Regions from separate parts of the Paenibacillus sp. FSL R7-0198 genome, predicted to be linked through region 2. Evidence: a T-box and tRNA genes for the amino acid it is inferred to sense, from the RefSeq annotation. Region 2 holds a T-box; the other holds one or more tRNA genes.

Region 1 (7,386 bases), 760 kb from region 2:
TCCTAACACAAGAGATGTTTAATAGAACTTCTGTGGTAAATTGTGCAGGTAAAGCAACAATGTATATTGTTCTCAATATTTTAAATAATTTCGGTATTGATTACTCAGTCGTACATGATTTAGACATTACTGAATTAAACTCAAAAGGACAAAGAAGAAGCCCTTCTGCGTTAAAGACCGTTATAACAATTAATCACAAACTTGAGCAATTGGCACTTGCAAGAGGTAACAGAAAATATGTATTTCAACATACATTTGAAGCAGAGATGCCAAATGACTATGAAAAAGGTTCATCTAAATCTTTCTCAGCTTATGAATATTTAAGAGAAAAGTCTTTAGAAGAACTACCAGAAAGATTTATAAATGTAATAAAGGGTGCTTTCGCTCTTAACCTCGATAATCCGATTGATCATTCCATTGAAACGTTATTACCCACTTACCAAAGACAAGGTTGGCCTGAGTTAAATCAAGCCTTAAGTGAGTGGGAGGCTCCGATGAAAGAAGAATACCTCAAAACTTTTTGGGTAGAAAAAATGATTGCTGTAGTTGAAGAGAATAAACAGTAATTAAAATGACGCAGTTGAGGTAAGTCGAATCTCTAAAAAGAAGCTTTCTGCCTGAATCAGTGTTTTTCGTACAATTTAATGAAATGTTGATTAACGCAATGACGTTATAAAATCACAGCATGTGAACCAAGCCTACTATAGATCGAGATCCATATTAAGTACACAAAATTTAATTTGTAAAGTATATAAATATAAAAAGAAAATAATGGAGTGAAATTAATGGATAATTGTCCTAAATGCAAACAAAATGATGATGTTAAAGTTCATAGTAAAGGTGTCAATTGTTTATGCGACAGAGATTTTTGCGTTGGTCAACGTTGTGGTGCAAATGATATGGTAGAATCATACAAATGCAAAAGATGCAATGAAGTATTTACTTCTGCGGTATATCAAAACTATCGTGAACATCATTGCAGAAGTTAATAGTGGTCGATTAGTAATCTTTAATTTAAATTAAATCCAATGCAACTTCTTTTACGAACAATAGTAATCCTATACTTTAATAGTTTAAGATGATGGCTTCGCTGTTATCCTTGAAACATAAATTTAATAATGAGCCTTTTTGGAATATCCGGCCTAGCGGCAAGTTCTAAAAAAACAAACAGCGGAAAGGAACCTTTCATCCGCTCCGCTGTTTCCATTACTACTCTACTCAACTTAGTATCCGCTCTAATTAATTTAATCGGTTCAATAATAAATAATCATGGTCAATTGAAGACATTACCCACGTTCACTTCGTTATGATCCTATGAATAAGTACATATGATACCAATGTTTAAAGAAAAATTGAGTTTTAGCACCACATTGGTAGTAAGTTTTAGTAGATACTCTGTTCTCCCCGATAGACCTAAACAAATCCTGCAAAAAGCCATAATTACAATTTTTTAATCCGCTTATAACAATAAAATGATTCATTCTCAGATACATTCTATTTATTGTATGAAGGCAGATTTTGTAACGTCCTTCTTAAACAATGTTCCTGTTCTTTGAGCATTCGATAGATTTCCGTATCTCCTAATTCCTCAGCAATCTTAAGTAGACTCTTCTCTCCTTCGACAAACCTGTTACTGTCAGCACCGTGTTTTAGCAATAGCTTGATCTTGTTAATTAAGCCTAATTCTACTGCAATTTGGAGCGGTGATGATAAAGAGGTTCCCTACTTCATCATCCTGAACAAGTATGAACAATGGGGGTTCTTCTCTGAAAAAGTAATCTGGATCAGCACCGGACTGAATTAAGAGACTTATCAAAGCAGCGTTTTTATTACGAGTAGCCGCTATTATTGATGAAGAATTGGCAGGAACGGCTCCTTGATCCTACAAATGGACTACTTCATTGTAATTATCATCGGCTACAGCGTAATACAAGTCTTCTATAGATGTCTTCTTCTTATGAAGGAGTTCTTAAGACAATTTTTATTTCTTCACTGCTTAATTTCATCCAAATTGTACCATTAAGTATATTTAACAAAAACCACCTACACATATTATGGGAGGTAGCCATATTATTATATAAAAAAACAACTCCTCTTGAGATATAATTCTCAAAAGAAGTTGCCTTTAATTTTACATATAGGACGAGTGGGGATCGAACCCACGACCCTTACCCTGTCAAGATAATGCTCTCCCGCTGAGCTATCGCCCTGTAATAATTAAGATGTATCCATCGAGTCCATACTACTAAACTTAGCTGAGCTAACAGACCATAATATATAATTGTTTCCCAATCAAGTAACAGTATCATATCAAGTAACCGTGTTCATTGTCAATGATTTATTTGGTTATAATTCACCCGAAATGGTGCACAATAAAGGAAAGATTACCATTTCAACACGAGGTGAATTCCCTATGAGAAACTTAACAAAACGGTCAAAACCCAATAAATATACATTTACCAAATGCTTCTTTCTCTTTGCTGGGCTTGTGATTCTCAGTACAAACGTTACTGGTTGCAGCTTGGAGAGGGATGAACATACGGTTCAATTCCAACAATTACAACAGCCCAATGAAAATGGTGAATCTCTGCCGGTCTGGCTGGACGTATACTCCAAATCTGTAATTCAAGATGTGTATTCTCCGCGAGGAAGCAGTGAAGTCTTGCCGTGAAGGTTAACAGGTGAATTACTCATCTTCATCCCACTTGCGTGAGTATGCTTTCTTCGTAACGTAATACAACAGAGTAATCATTCCCGCCGACATTAGCAATGTAATTACCATGATGCCTGTCATGCCCATCACTACCGCCTCCTCTCCCAATATGTTCCAGACTTCACTATACAGGAAAAACATTTTTTTGTATAATTCAGTCTGATATGTCGCGCAAGAGCAGAAAGAAGGAATGGAATTGGCAGCTGAGATTAGTTATGTATCGACAGAAGAACAACTGAAGCAAGCCCTGGAAATTCGCCATCACGTTTTTGTGATCGAGCAACAGGTGCCTGCCGAGATTGAGATTGATCAATATGATGTCATCAGTCCGGATGTGCATCATGTATTGTTAAGTACGGATGGCCAAGCTGTAGCCACAGGACGTCTGATCTATTACAGCAAGGATACGGCCAAAATGCAGCGGATCGCAGTGCTTGAATCTCATCGTTCATTTGGTTATGGACGAGTGCTTCTGCTCGCGATGGAGGAGCTGGCACGTGAACTCGGCCTAACCTATTCTGTACTGGATGCGCAATGTCAGGCACAGAAATTCTATGAAAAACTGGGCTATGAAGTGATTTCAGAAGAACCTTTTTATGATGCAGATATTCTGCATGTTCGTATGAGAAAGAGCCTGTAAACCCTCGGCGTTGGCAGGTCTTTATCAGCATATGATGCATACTTCCGAGGAAATCGGATAGGCTAATCAGGTATACAGATTCCTATCTCGTCATATAAGGAGAGTGTGACATCATGGATCAAACAACACGCGAGAGTTTCACAGCCGTACAGAAAAATGGTGACGGTGACCTGACAGCTTTTCAGACTTCAGCAGGACGTGTACTGGATTATCAGCAGGCACTTGCAGAAGTAAAGGCTGGCGCTATTGCCGGTGTGAATGTATTTAAAGGCAAGGATGGCGAAATGTACATTCGCGGCGATGCCGACGGTGACCCAACCAACAACCTGGACCAACTTCCCCATTTCTAAAATAGATGCACATGTCGTATGTGTGACACAGTAAGCGCCGATCCGGATATCCGGGTTGGCGTTTTCTTATTAGAATTAATAGTCCGTAAAATATTTTACGGAATCACCGGAAGGTTGGCTTTTGCGAATCGGCTGTTGTGCCTGTTCCCATGCCTGCAAAATCTGTATCCCTTCAAGACTAGATCGGTTCTCCCACGCGATGTGCCCGGTGCGTTCAAGCTCCAGCAATGACTCATGAATGTAAGCTTTGCTTCGTCCCGTCTTGGTCTCCAGTTCATCCATACGCGGCAGCCTGCGCCGTTGTCCTGCATAGTTCACCATAATACGTAAAATCTTGCGTTCAAAGTCGTTCAGCATACTTTACCTCCCCATTCAGGTCCTTAACAGGACGCCATGCCAGAATACCTTGCTCCAGAAAGGTTCGGGGTGAGCCTTCTTTTCCCGCTGATGCTCTAATCATCCCGCCACGTACACTGTTAATTCGAATCTGTCGCTGCGTTATCTGCCCTGCACGATCCATGTAGACAAGCTCCACCATCTGGCCAATATATTTCCCTAGCATAATCATCCCTCCGATAAGAACGTTTGTTTGTATTTCATATTATATGCGAACATAAGTTCTTTATTCAATAGTAAAAAAAGGATTTTGTAAAATAAAAAAACCAGACTTTCACCTTAATGATTAAGGCAGTCTGGTTTCTCTAATAATGCTGCTCATATAACTACGTGACTTGTAATGACCTAGTTCAGTAGCGGATCAGTGTCGATCCGATTCCGAAAATTGTACTTTCTTTAATTGCTGTGTAGATGGATTAAAATCGACATTCACATAAACTGCAAATTGTTTGCCGTCTTTCGCACGAACCCATAGCTTGAACTGTTCCCGTGATTGATCCGCTGTTAGAGAAGTACGACCGATATGCTTATAGTCCAAAATATCCACATTATACTTGGTCTGTGTTTCTTTGACCGCAATAATTCCCCACTTCGCATAATCAGGGATGGCGGCGCCTGTGCCTGATGTAATTCCGGCTAAACTCAGAACTACCGACATGACGGTAACGATGAGCATTCTCATTTTACTCACTCCTTGGGACAATATGTTTCTGTTATATTGCCCGTCCGGGTTTCATTTTACACGAATAAACGAAAGATCCAGGCCAGTGGCCGTAGGGAAAAAGGAACTACATGAACAAGTCGGTCAAACGAATCAGGAGGCTCCGCCCGGAAACTCATTCCCCAGTCACCCGAGAGAACGTGTTGTTGAGTCTGTGGTTCCTGAGGACGATCCAATCCGTATTTCTTTTCAAGTAACTGCCGTGTTTCTTCATCCACCTGAACTTCGTTTGTAACGACATATGCTGTGGCAGGCTCGCTGCTTATGTACATCTGAATCATTAGAAACATTACAATCCCAACTTTTTGTATCCAACGCTTGTTCATCTCTTACTCCTTTATCGATTCATGACTCTCTTCTCTTGTACGTGAAGACTCGTTTGAATGTTTGATTATACATAAATTTGACCGTATTGGAAATAACAAATGGGAGAAGAGTTGGGGCATCCGTTATGCGATGCTTAAGTCCCATTTGGTTGATTTTTTGTTTAAAAAACCCAACAGACGTGTAATAGGCCATGACAGAGTGACTTCACGATTTGAAACCCTACACGATCTGCAATACCAATTTGAGGAGGTTACACCCGAATGTTCAAACGCTTGGATGAAATCCTAATTGAGATTCCCAATGTCGAGAAGCCAGATCCGAATGCTGCGGCAGCCATACAAGAATTACTCGGCGGCAAATTCGGAGAAATGTCAACGTTGAACAACTACCTCTATCAATCGTTTAATTTTCGATCCAAAGAAAAGTTGAAGCCCTTTTATGACCTGGTCATGAGTATTACGGCCGAAGAATTGGGTCATGTTGAGCTCGTGTCTCATGGCATTAACAAGTGCCTCAGAGGTTCAACCGAGTACAGAGAACCCGACGATACACCGCTTGGTTCCGTGAAAGATGCTCGTCTGTCGTATCACTATCTGGCAGGTGCACAAGGCGCAATGCCTTTTGACTCTATGGGTAATCCCTGGACGGGAGCAAACGTCTTCAACAGTGGCAACTTGGTCGAGGACCTGCTGCATAACTTCTTCCTAGAATGTGGCGCCCGTACCCATAAAATGAAAGTGTATGAAATGACGGATCATCCGGCCGCCCGGGAAGTGGTTGGTTACCTGCTTGTTCGCGGTGGTGTGCATGTGGTTGCTTATGCAAAGGCGCTTGAGATTGCAACTGGCGTAAATGTGACCAAGCTGGTTCCTATTCCTTCACTGAACAACAAAGCCTTCAACGAGGCTCGCAAATATGAAGAAAAAGGGGTACACACCAAGCTGTACACCTATAGTGATAAAGATTTCAACACGATTGGCCAGATCTGGAAAGGTACTCACCCCGAAGATGGACAACCTCTTGAAGTCATCCAAGGGATACCTGAAGGATTCCCGATTCCAGAAGCTCCTGCGGTCGAGGAAGAATTCGCACCGGGCATCTCGCAAGAAGACTTTAAGGAAATTGCGCGTCGTCTGAAGATGGCGGGGAATATTGCGGATTAAGGAACAATTTGTTTAACAGGTTCTTTCCCTAGATATAAATTGTTAACTCTATGTTTAAGTGAAGCCCTCGAACCCTGCTGCTGAATGCAGAGAGGATTTGAGGGCTTTGTTATAATCAACTTCTGATACAATTTTATGATAAAAAATGAGTATGTTATATGCACGTCATTTCCTGAGAATTTAGCTGTAAAAGTAAATCTGATCTCTACTCACATCGTTAAACTTAGTTAAATTCCAACATCGATTCCTCACGCTGACTCATGACTTCAATTAGCATGTTGGCACCCAGACGAAAACCTTGTGCAAACGCTGCTTCCGTATGCATGCCCTCACATCTGCCACACAAGTCAAATAACTGTTCAAGCTCACGGAATTCTTCATCGCTCAATCGATTCTTCCATTGCTCTGTCAGAGCTGCAATCTGCCGCCCTAACGCTTGGTATTCAGGATGTGTCGGCATCATCATCTCATCCGGTCGAAGTCGTCCATTATATAATGCTTCTAATATCGAATTCATGTGCATCCTCCTGTATATCAATTCGCACCTCACTTGAATGAACGTTCTACACATGGTAGGATATTTATGCAGTCGCTCATTCAACAAGTGATTGCGGGATAGGAAGCAGCGGTGTTCTTCGTCGGACTTACGCTGCTTCCTTTTTTTATTTTTGGAGTTCGTCGTAAATCTTCTCAATCCCTTTGCGAACGATGTCTGATCGATTCGTATTCAGCTTCTCAGCCGAAATATCGAGCTTGTTCATAATGTCCTGATCAACACGGATTTTGATCGTTTCGCTTTTGGGATTGTCAGACAACGGACGTCCCATCTTCTTGGCGGACATTGCTTCACCTCACTTTTTGTGCCAACAATAATAGTATAGTTGTTGTTGACACAAAAAGTCAATTTAATTGTAAAACATACGTTCGTTTTTGTGACAGCAGATTCATAGATAAATTTATAGTGTGTAATCCGTTTGAATGATAAAAAACAACCTTGAACGGCTAGGCGCTCAAGGTTGTTAGAGTACTATTATTGAGTAACCATTAAGATTCAGGAGACACGCAAACAAGTACGA
Region 2 (7,386 bases):
GCACACCCTGACGTTGTTGAGGCTTTGCGTGAGACAGCCCTTAAAGGAACAAGCTTTGGTGCACCTACCTTGCTGGAGACCGAGATGGCAAAACTGGTCTGTGAACGTGTACCTTCCATCGATATCGTGCGGATGGTTAATTCCGGTACGGAAGCAACGATGAGTGCCATTCGACTGGCACGCGGGGTAACCGGACGCAGTAAAATTCTGAAGTTTGAAGGATCATATCATGGACATGCGGACAGTTTGCTGATCAAGGCGGGTTCAGGTGTTGCAACGCTGGGGTTGCCAGATAGTCCAGGCGTGCCTGAAGGCGTAGCTGTGAATACAATTACGGTACCTTATAACGATCTGGAGTCCGTGAAGCTTGCTTTTGAACGTTATGGTGAAGAACTGGCCGCTGTTATTGTGGAACCTGTGGCGGGTAACATGGGGGTTGTACCTCCGGCTTCCGGATTCCTTGAAGGCTTGCGCAGTTTGACAACGCAATATGGCAGCCTGCTTATTTTTGACGAAGTCATGACCGGTTTCCGCGTAGGATTGAACTGTGCTCAGGGACGGTATGGGGTTACACCTGACCTGACTTGTCTGGGTAAAGTGATCGGTGGCGGACTCCCGGTTGGTGCTTATGGTGGTCGCCGGGATCTGATGGAACAGATTGCCCCTACGGGACCGATCTATCAGGCGGGTACACTTAGCGGGAATCCGCTGGCTATGGCAGCAGGATATACGACGCTCAAATTGTTAACACCAGAGGTCTATGACCGTCTGGAGACACTGTCTGCACGTTTGCAAGCCGGATTCGAGAAAAATGCAGCTGAGACGGGTATTGCAATAACCATTAACCGTGTGGGTTCCATGGTTTGTCCATTCTTTAGTGCCGTTCCAGTAACCAATTATGATATTGCCAAAGAAAGCAATCTGGATCAATTCCGTCGTTATTTTGCGGCCATGATTGATCAAGGTGTGAGTGTTGCGCCTTCGCAATACGAAGGCATGTTTGTCTCTGGTGTGCACACAGAGCAGGATATTGACGATACGATCGAGGCGAATCGTAAAGCTCTTCAATCGCTATGACTATTAAAAGTTGGAAACGCCGCGGGGAATGGCTTGAGCTGATGCCAGGGAAAGCCGTAACAGGCAGTTCGGACAAACCGATGGCTGCAGAGCAATGGCTATTGTCTGAGCTTCAGTTTCCGGAGAAACTGCTCCGTCAGCTTAAAGCAAACCGAGGAATACAACTTGCAGGGGACCGGCTTCGGCTGGCCCTTTTTGCGTCCCAGCCAATCGATGTTGAGCCACGCTGGGCTGATGTGGATGTATTGTATGAGGATGATTTCTGTCTGGTTATGCACAAACCGGCAGGCATGAAACTGCATCCGGATGGAAGCCGTGCTGATCAGGCCATCACGCTGGATCATGTGGTTGCCTCTTATTATGAAATGAACGGAATACAGGCGAGCGTACGCCATGTTCATCGACTGGATGAGGATACAACTGGACCTGTCCTGTATGCCAAAAATACATTTGCCCTCGCCAAACTGGATGAAGCGATGCGTCGCAAAGAAATTGGCCGCCATTATGTAGCTATTGCAGGTGGACAAATCCCCCTTGAACTCCGCAAAATTGATGCTCCAATTGGCAAGGATAGGCATCATAAACAGCGTAGACGTGTCTCCGAAGGTGGACAGGAAGCTGTTACTCATGTGGAGATCGCCGAAGTATGGGAACGAGCAACCCTTGTACGATTAAAGCTGGATACAGGACGAACACACCAAATTCGTGTACACCTAAGTTACGCGGGACACCCGCTTATTGGTGATGCGTTGTATGGAGGTAGAGCGGATGCCATTGGTCGGCAGGCGCTTCATGGAGAGGTGCTGAAGTTTAGCCACCCGTTAACTGGAGCCATGATTGAAGTGAATGATCCTTGGCCATCCGATTTCACACAATTGGCAGAGCGAGAGAGTTAATTTATTAATACACTATTTAAGTTCGACTAACTATTTACACGAAAACGGAAAGGACAGAAATAACGTGAAGAAGCGGAGCGTTCGCCTAAAAGCTTTCTGAAAGAAAGCTGCTTCGGAAGCATAAGCTATCCCTAGATTTTCCCTTTGAAGAAGGGAATCAAAAAAATCTGGGGGAAACAGTGATCGGAAGGTTGTTCTGTCATTGGAGTGACAGTGTAAATATCCATGAGTTGAACATATATAACAAGGTTTTTCAAAAGGTGGCATGCTCATCTCATTCAAGGCATATAGATGGGTAACGAAGGATTTGGACCATGGATCAGTCCCATGAGAAGGATCATGGTGAACATATGCCGAAAGGAGGACGCCACCTTTGTTGAATCAACCTTATGGTTTGCGGTTCGATATTTATGAGCGCGTTCATTTGTCTGAGGGAGTCCCTGCGATTGAAGAATTGGAGGAGATTGAACTATACCCGCGCATTCAAGTCATAGGGCAGGATGATCATGCCACATTAAGAGGACATCTTTTACTTACAGGTGCGTACAGAGGAGAAAATGAGGTTTCAGAGGAGCTCAAACATTTCATTCCTGTGGAGATCACGGTGCCGCTGAATCGGGTCAGATCGATTGAGGATATTTCCATCGAGATCGAAAATTTTGACGTGGATCTGTTATCCAATCGCAGTCTGAACATTACAGGCGTGTTGTCGTTGCGAGGCATCGAGGGCTTTCCTGTTGAAGAGCCACAAGTGTGGTCAGCAGATGAGTTTACAGTTGTTCATTCACCTGATGCTCAGCAATCCAACCGTTCCGATGAAGCAGCACAGACAGGCAGCGACCCCAACACATTTGCACAAGAGTACCTGCTCCAGCGGAGTGAGGAAGAGAGACTTGCGAATGCAGCAGAACTTGCATATGGTGCTCCGGAATTCGCTGACCTGTCCACAAGGGAAGAGACATTAAGGAATAGCGAAGAATGGCAGCAAGAATATGCGGATTCGTCATCGGCCGAGCCACTTCAATCTGAGGAGCTAAATGCGGAGTACACTAACGAAAACAGACAACCTGATGCAAACGAAGATCCCGCATCTCTGACAGCGAATGGAGATGAATTGGCATCTCATGAGCAATACAGCGAACCTTCTCCGATCTCGTCATTTATGGCTGAGACCGCAGATCGATTAGCTTCTTACCCTGAGTCAGAACCATTGCTGCCTCTGGAAGATGAGTCTTCGGGTTGGTCCGAGCCTTCCGTGAATGCATTGCCTGCGAACTTGAGAGGTGGAGATCAAGCAGTCTCAGAGCCTGCAGCTCAATCATCTAATGAGTTGGCAGCACCGGATGTACCGGACGAACCAGAGGTATGGCACTTCGAATCAGCGAGATCTGTACCTCAGCAGGAGAATCAGGCTGTTGCCGATGTCCCGGTCGAATCACAGGCGGAGAACTGGCAAGGTGTATTTGCTTCGTCCGAACCAGACAATGCTGAGGAAGACCGACCGTCTTTTGAAGCGACTGGGGTAGACGAGTTCGTGCAGAACGAAGCATTTGTTCCTGAACCTGTGGCTGAGACGGAAGACAAGCCGGAGCTGAAGGTTGCTTTTGGCAGCAAAAAGGAATCCGCACCACGGCAAGAAGAGGGCGTAGGTATCTCTTCCTTGTTATCCTCGGGCAGAGCGGCACGCGATGCTGAAGTGGAGCGAGGCGATGAAGTTCCTGCGGGTGTGGTACAGGAAGAAACGTATCCAGCTGATGATGTGGAATGGAAGAACCTGTTCCTGGGAACGATCGTGGACCAGACCCCATTCCGCAAGGTGAAACTGTGCATCGTTCAGCGAGAAGATACACTGGATGCCATTGCAGATCGATATCAATTGAGCACGAGGGAACTTCAGTTGTATAACCGATTATCTGAGCAGGTTGTGGAAGAAGGTCAGATATTGTACATCCCTTAATCCGTAGTTAAAGCCTTCGTTACGACCCGTGATCCCCTTGAGGATTGCGGGTTTTTGCATGATTCGTCCTAAACCTGCATTCCAGCGCTCTTTATCCGCTGTTGTCAGGTTGACTATCGCGCACGAGCAAGGTATGATGTGTGTAGGTTTTTTGAAGAACAACGTGGAACGGGAGTAGTAGACAGTATGACCTTTCAGAGAGTGGAATTGCAGCGCTGTGAGATTCCGCAGGAACCAACTGATCGAAGTCGCCCGGGAGTTGCCTGTTTGAATACAAGGGATGAATGAGATCTATCGTCATTTATTTCTGAGGTAGGATGGGCCGGTAGCAGCCGTTATCTGCTTGAAGTGTCACGTCATGTACAGAGGGTGAAGTCTATCTTGCTGTAGGCGTGAAACAAAGGTGGTACCGCGAAAGCTAACCTTTCGTCCTTTGATGGATGAAAGGTTTTTTTTGTTTTTTTTGGCGAAGATGATGAAGTAACGGAGGAATGACACATGTCTGAGGAAAAAAAATCAGCTGCAACAGAAATGCCGACCACTTACGATCCTAAGGCGGCAGAGGATAAATGGTACTCCACCTGGATGGAACGTGGATATTTCAAAGCCGGTCAACGTAAAGATGCCGAGCCGTATACGATTGTAATTCCACCCCCAAATGTGACCGGGATGCTGCACATCGGGCATGCGCTCGATTTTACACTGCAGGATATTCTGATCCGCACCAAACGGATGCAAGGTTATGATGCACTGTGGCTTCCGGGTTCCGACCATGCAGGTATTGCTACCCAAACCAAAGTGGAGCAGAAGCTGCGTGAAGAAGGTCTGACTCGTTATGATCTGGGACGCGAGAAGTTTCTGGAGAAAGTATGGGACTGGAAAGACCAATATGCCACTACCATTCGTCAGCAATGGGGCAAAATGGGATTGTCGCTTGATTACTCACGTGAACGTTTTACGCTGGATGAAGGTCTGTCCCAAGCGGTTCGCAAAGTATTTGTTCAGCTGTATGAAAAAGGCCTTATTTACCGAGGCAAACGCATCATCAACTGGGATCCGGTGAACCGGACAGCTCTGTCCGACATTGAGGTTGAATATAAAGAGGTACAGGGTCACTTGTACCATCTGCGTTACCCGCTCAAAGACGGAAGTGGCTACGTTACAGTGGCAACAACGCGTCCTGAAACGATGCTGGGTGATACAGCGGTTGCTGTTCATCCGAAGGATGAGCGTTATGCAGATATGATTGGTAAAGTACTTGTACTGCCTATCATTGGACGCGAAATTCCAATTATCGCTGATGATTATGTGGATAAAGAGTTCGGAAGTGGTGCTGTTAAAATCACGCCTGCGCATGATCCAAATGACTTTGAAGTAGGTCTTCGTCATGATCTGCCTCAAATTACGGTAATGGATGAGAGCGGCACAATGAATGCTGAGGCTGGCAAGTATCAGGGACTGGATCGTAGTGACTGCCGCAAGCAGATTGTTGCTGACTTGAAAGAGCAGGGCGTATTGATCAATATCGAGGATCACACGCATCAGGTTGGACACAGTGAGCGTACCGGAGCTGTTGTTGAGCCGTATCTGTCTACACAGTGGTTCGTTGAGATGAAGCCACTTGCAGAGAGAGCGATTAAGAAACAACAGAGCGGCGAAGGAGTTAATTTTGTTCCAGATCGTTTTGAGAAAACCTATCTGAATTGGATCGAAAACGTTCGTGACTGGTGTATTTCCCGTCAACTGTGGTGGGGACATCGTATTCCCGCCTGGTATGATGAAGAAACGGGTGAAATCATCGTATCTGCTGAAGATCCAACAACGCTGCCAGAGTATGCTGGACGCAAGCTCAGACAGGATGAAGACGTACTCGATACTTGGTTTAGCTCCGGCTTATGGCCATTCTCCACACTAGGCTGGCCGGAAGATACGGAAGACCTGAAACGTTATTATCCAACAAGTGTACTTGTGACAGGGTATGACATCATATATTTCTGGGTTGCACGTATGATTTTCACTGCACTGGAATTCACGGATGAGATTCCGTTCAAGGATGTGCTGATGCATGGTCTTGTTCGTGATGCAGATGGACGCAAAATGTCCAAATCACTGGGCAACGGCGTAGATCCGCTGGATGTGATTGAGAAATATGGCGCAGATGCAATGCGTTACATGATCTCAACCAGCAGCACGCCAGGTCAGGATCTCCGTTTCCGTTGGGAACGGGTAGAGCAGGCTCGTAATTTTGCCAACAAGATCTGGAATGCTTCGCGCTTTGCATTGATGAATCTGGAAGGATTCACCTATGAGGAACGTGACATCAGTGGAGAGCTTGGTACAGCGGATTATTGGATTTTGCACCGTCTGAACGAAACTTCCCGCGATATTACGCGTCTAATCGAAGCGTATGAATTTGGGGAAACGGGTCGTGTGTTGTATAACTTTATCTGGGATGACCTGTGTGACTGGTACATCGAGTTTGCTAAGCTGTCCTTCTATGGGGAAGATCCGGTTGCCAAGAAGAAAACACAATCCGTGCTTGCTTATGTGCTGGATCAGACCATGCGCCTGATTCATCCGTTTATGCCATACATCTCCGAAGAGATCTGGCAGCATCTGCCGCATGAAGGTGAGACCATTACGCTGGCATCATGGCCGGTATATGATCCTGCTCTTGAGAACCCAGAGGCTGTTGCCGAGATGAACCTGCTCATGGATACCATTCGTGCAGTTCGAAACATTCGTGCAGAAGTGAACGTGCCGATGAGCAAAAAGATTGAGTTGATGGTCAAAGCAAATAGTGCTGAGACGTCCAGCATCATTGAGCGTAACAGTCACTACATCAAACGTTTCTGTAATACGTCCGAGTTCGATAGTGGGCTGGATCTAAGCTCACCGGATAAGGCGATGACTGCGATCATTACGGGGGCAGAACTATACTTGCCGCTCGCAGGTCTTATTGATATTGAGCAGGAAGTGGCTCGTTTGGAGAAAGAGTTGCAGAATCTTGAGGGCGAAGTTCTCCGTGTAGAGAAAAAGCTGGCGAACGAAGGCTTTGTAGCCAAAGCTCCTGCCAAAGTTATTGAGGAAGAGCGCGCCAAGCAAGCAGATTATTCCGATAAACGGGATAAAGTGATTGCAAGAATCAAGGAACTTAAAGGTTAATATATTTGGGTCGGATGGAGAGCCATTATGCCATCCGGCCGCTTTTTTCACTCAAACTCGGGACCGAAGGTGAATCAGATGACGGAATTAGACGGGACAGATGCAGCAGCTCCTTTACTTACGTATAACGAGGCCGTGGACTGGATCAATGGCCTTATTCCTTTTGGCATCCGACCTGGATTGGAACGAATCGAGAGTCTGATGTCCATGTTAGGCAATCCACACCAACGTCTCAAATTTATTCATGTCGCGGGAACGAACGGCAAAGGTTCGACTTGCGCTTTTTTGACG

What was found. The T-box of region 2 lies ahead of MKY87_RS09325 (valine--tRNA ligase). A T-box ahead of a tRNA ligase gene usually reads a tRNA of that ligase, here a tRNA-Val.
Region 1: it has a tRNA-Val gene. The T-box ahead of MKY87_RS09325 (valine--tRNA ligase) is inferred to sense a tRNA for this amino acid. The anticodon was not compared.

Annotation. Positions count from the first base shown of each region.
Region 1 is NZ_JBBOCB010000001.1:1,405,527-1,412,912, forward strand. Features, by position in the region: gene MKY87_RS05935 (ATP-dependent nuclease) at 1-566, shown strand, start outside; tRNA gene MKY87_RS05940 (tRNA-Val) at 2,139-2,210, opposite strand; gene MKY87_RS05945 (hypothetical protein) at 2,414-2,671, shown strand; gene MKY87_RS05950 (GNAT family N-acetyltransferase) at 2,910-3,353, shown strand; gene MKY87_RS05955 (DUF3892 domain-containing protein) at 3,467-3,703, shown strand; gene MKY87_RS05960 (hypothetical protein) at 3,779-4,060, opposite strand; gene MKY87_RS05965 (hypothetical protein) at 4,044-4,265, opposite strand; gene MKY87_RS05970 (DUF3889 domain-containing protein) at 4,461-4,781, opposite strand; gene MKY87_RS05975 (hypothetical protein) at 4,838-5,146, opposite strand; gene MKY87_RS05980 (manganese catalase family protein) at 5,408-6,310, shown strand; gene MKY87_RS05985 (DUF6809 family protein) at 6,534-6,827, opposite strand; gene MKY87_RS05990 (ribbon-helix-helix protein, CopG family) at 6,973-7,152, opposite strand.
Region 2 is NZ_JBBOCB010000001.1:2,166,533-2,173,918, reverse strand. Features, by position in the region: gene hemL (glutamate-1-semialdehyde 2,1-aminomutase) at 1-1,077, shown strand, start outside; gene MKY87_RS09335 (RluA family pseudouridine synthase) at 1,074-1,973, shown strand; gene MKY87_RS09330 (LysM peptidoglycan-binding domain-containing protein) at 2,347-3,930, shown strand; T-box leader at 4,086-4,367, shown strand; gene MKY87_RS09325 (valine--tRNA ligase) at 4,429-7,095, shown strand; gene MKY87_RS09320 (bifunctional folylpolyglutamate synthase/dihydrofolate synthase) at 7,174-7,386, shown strand, end outside.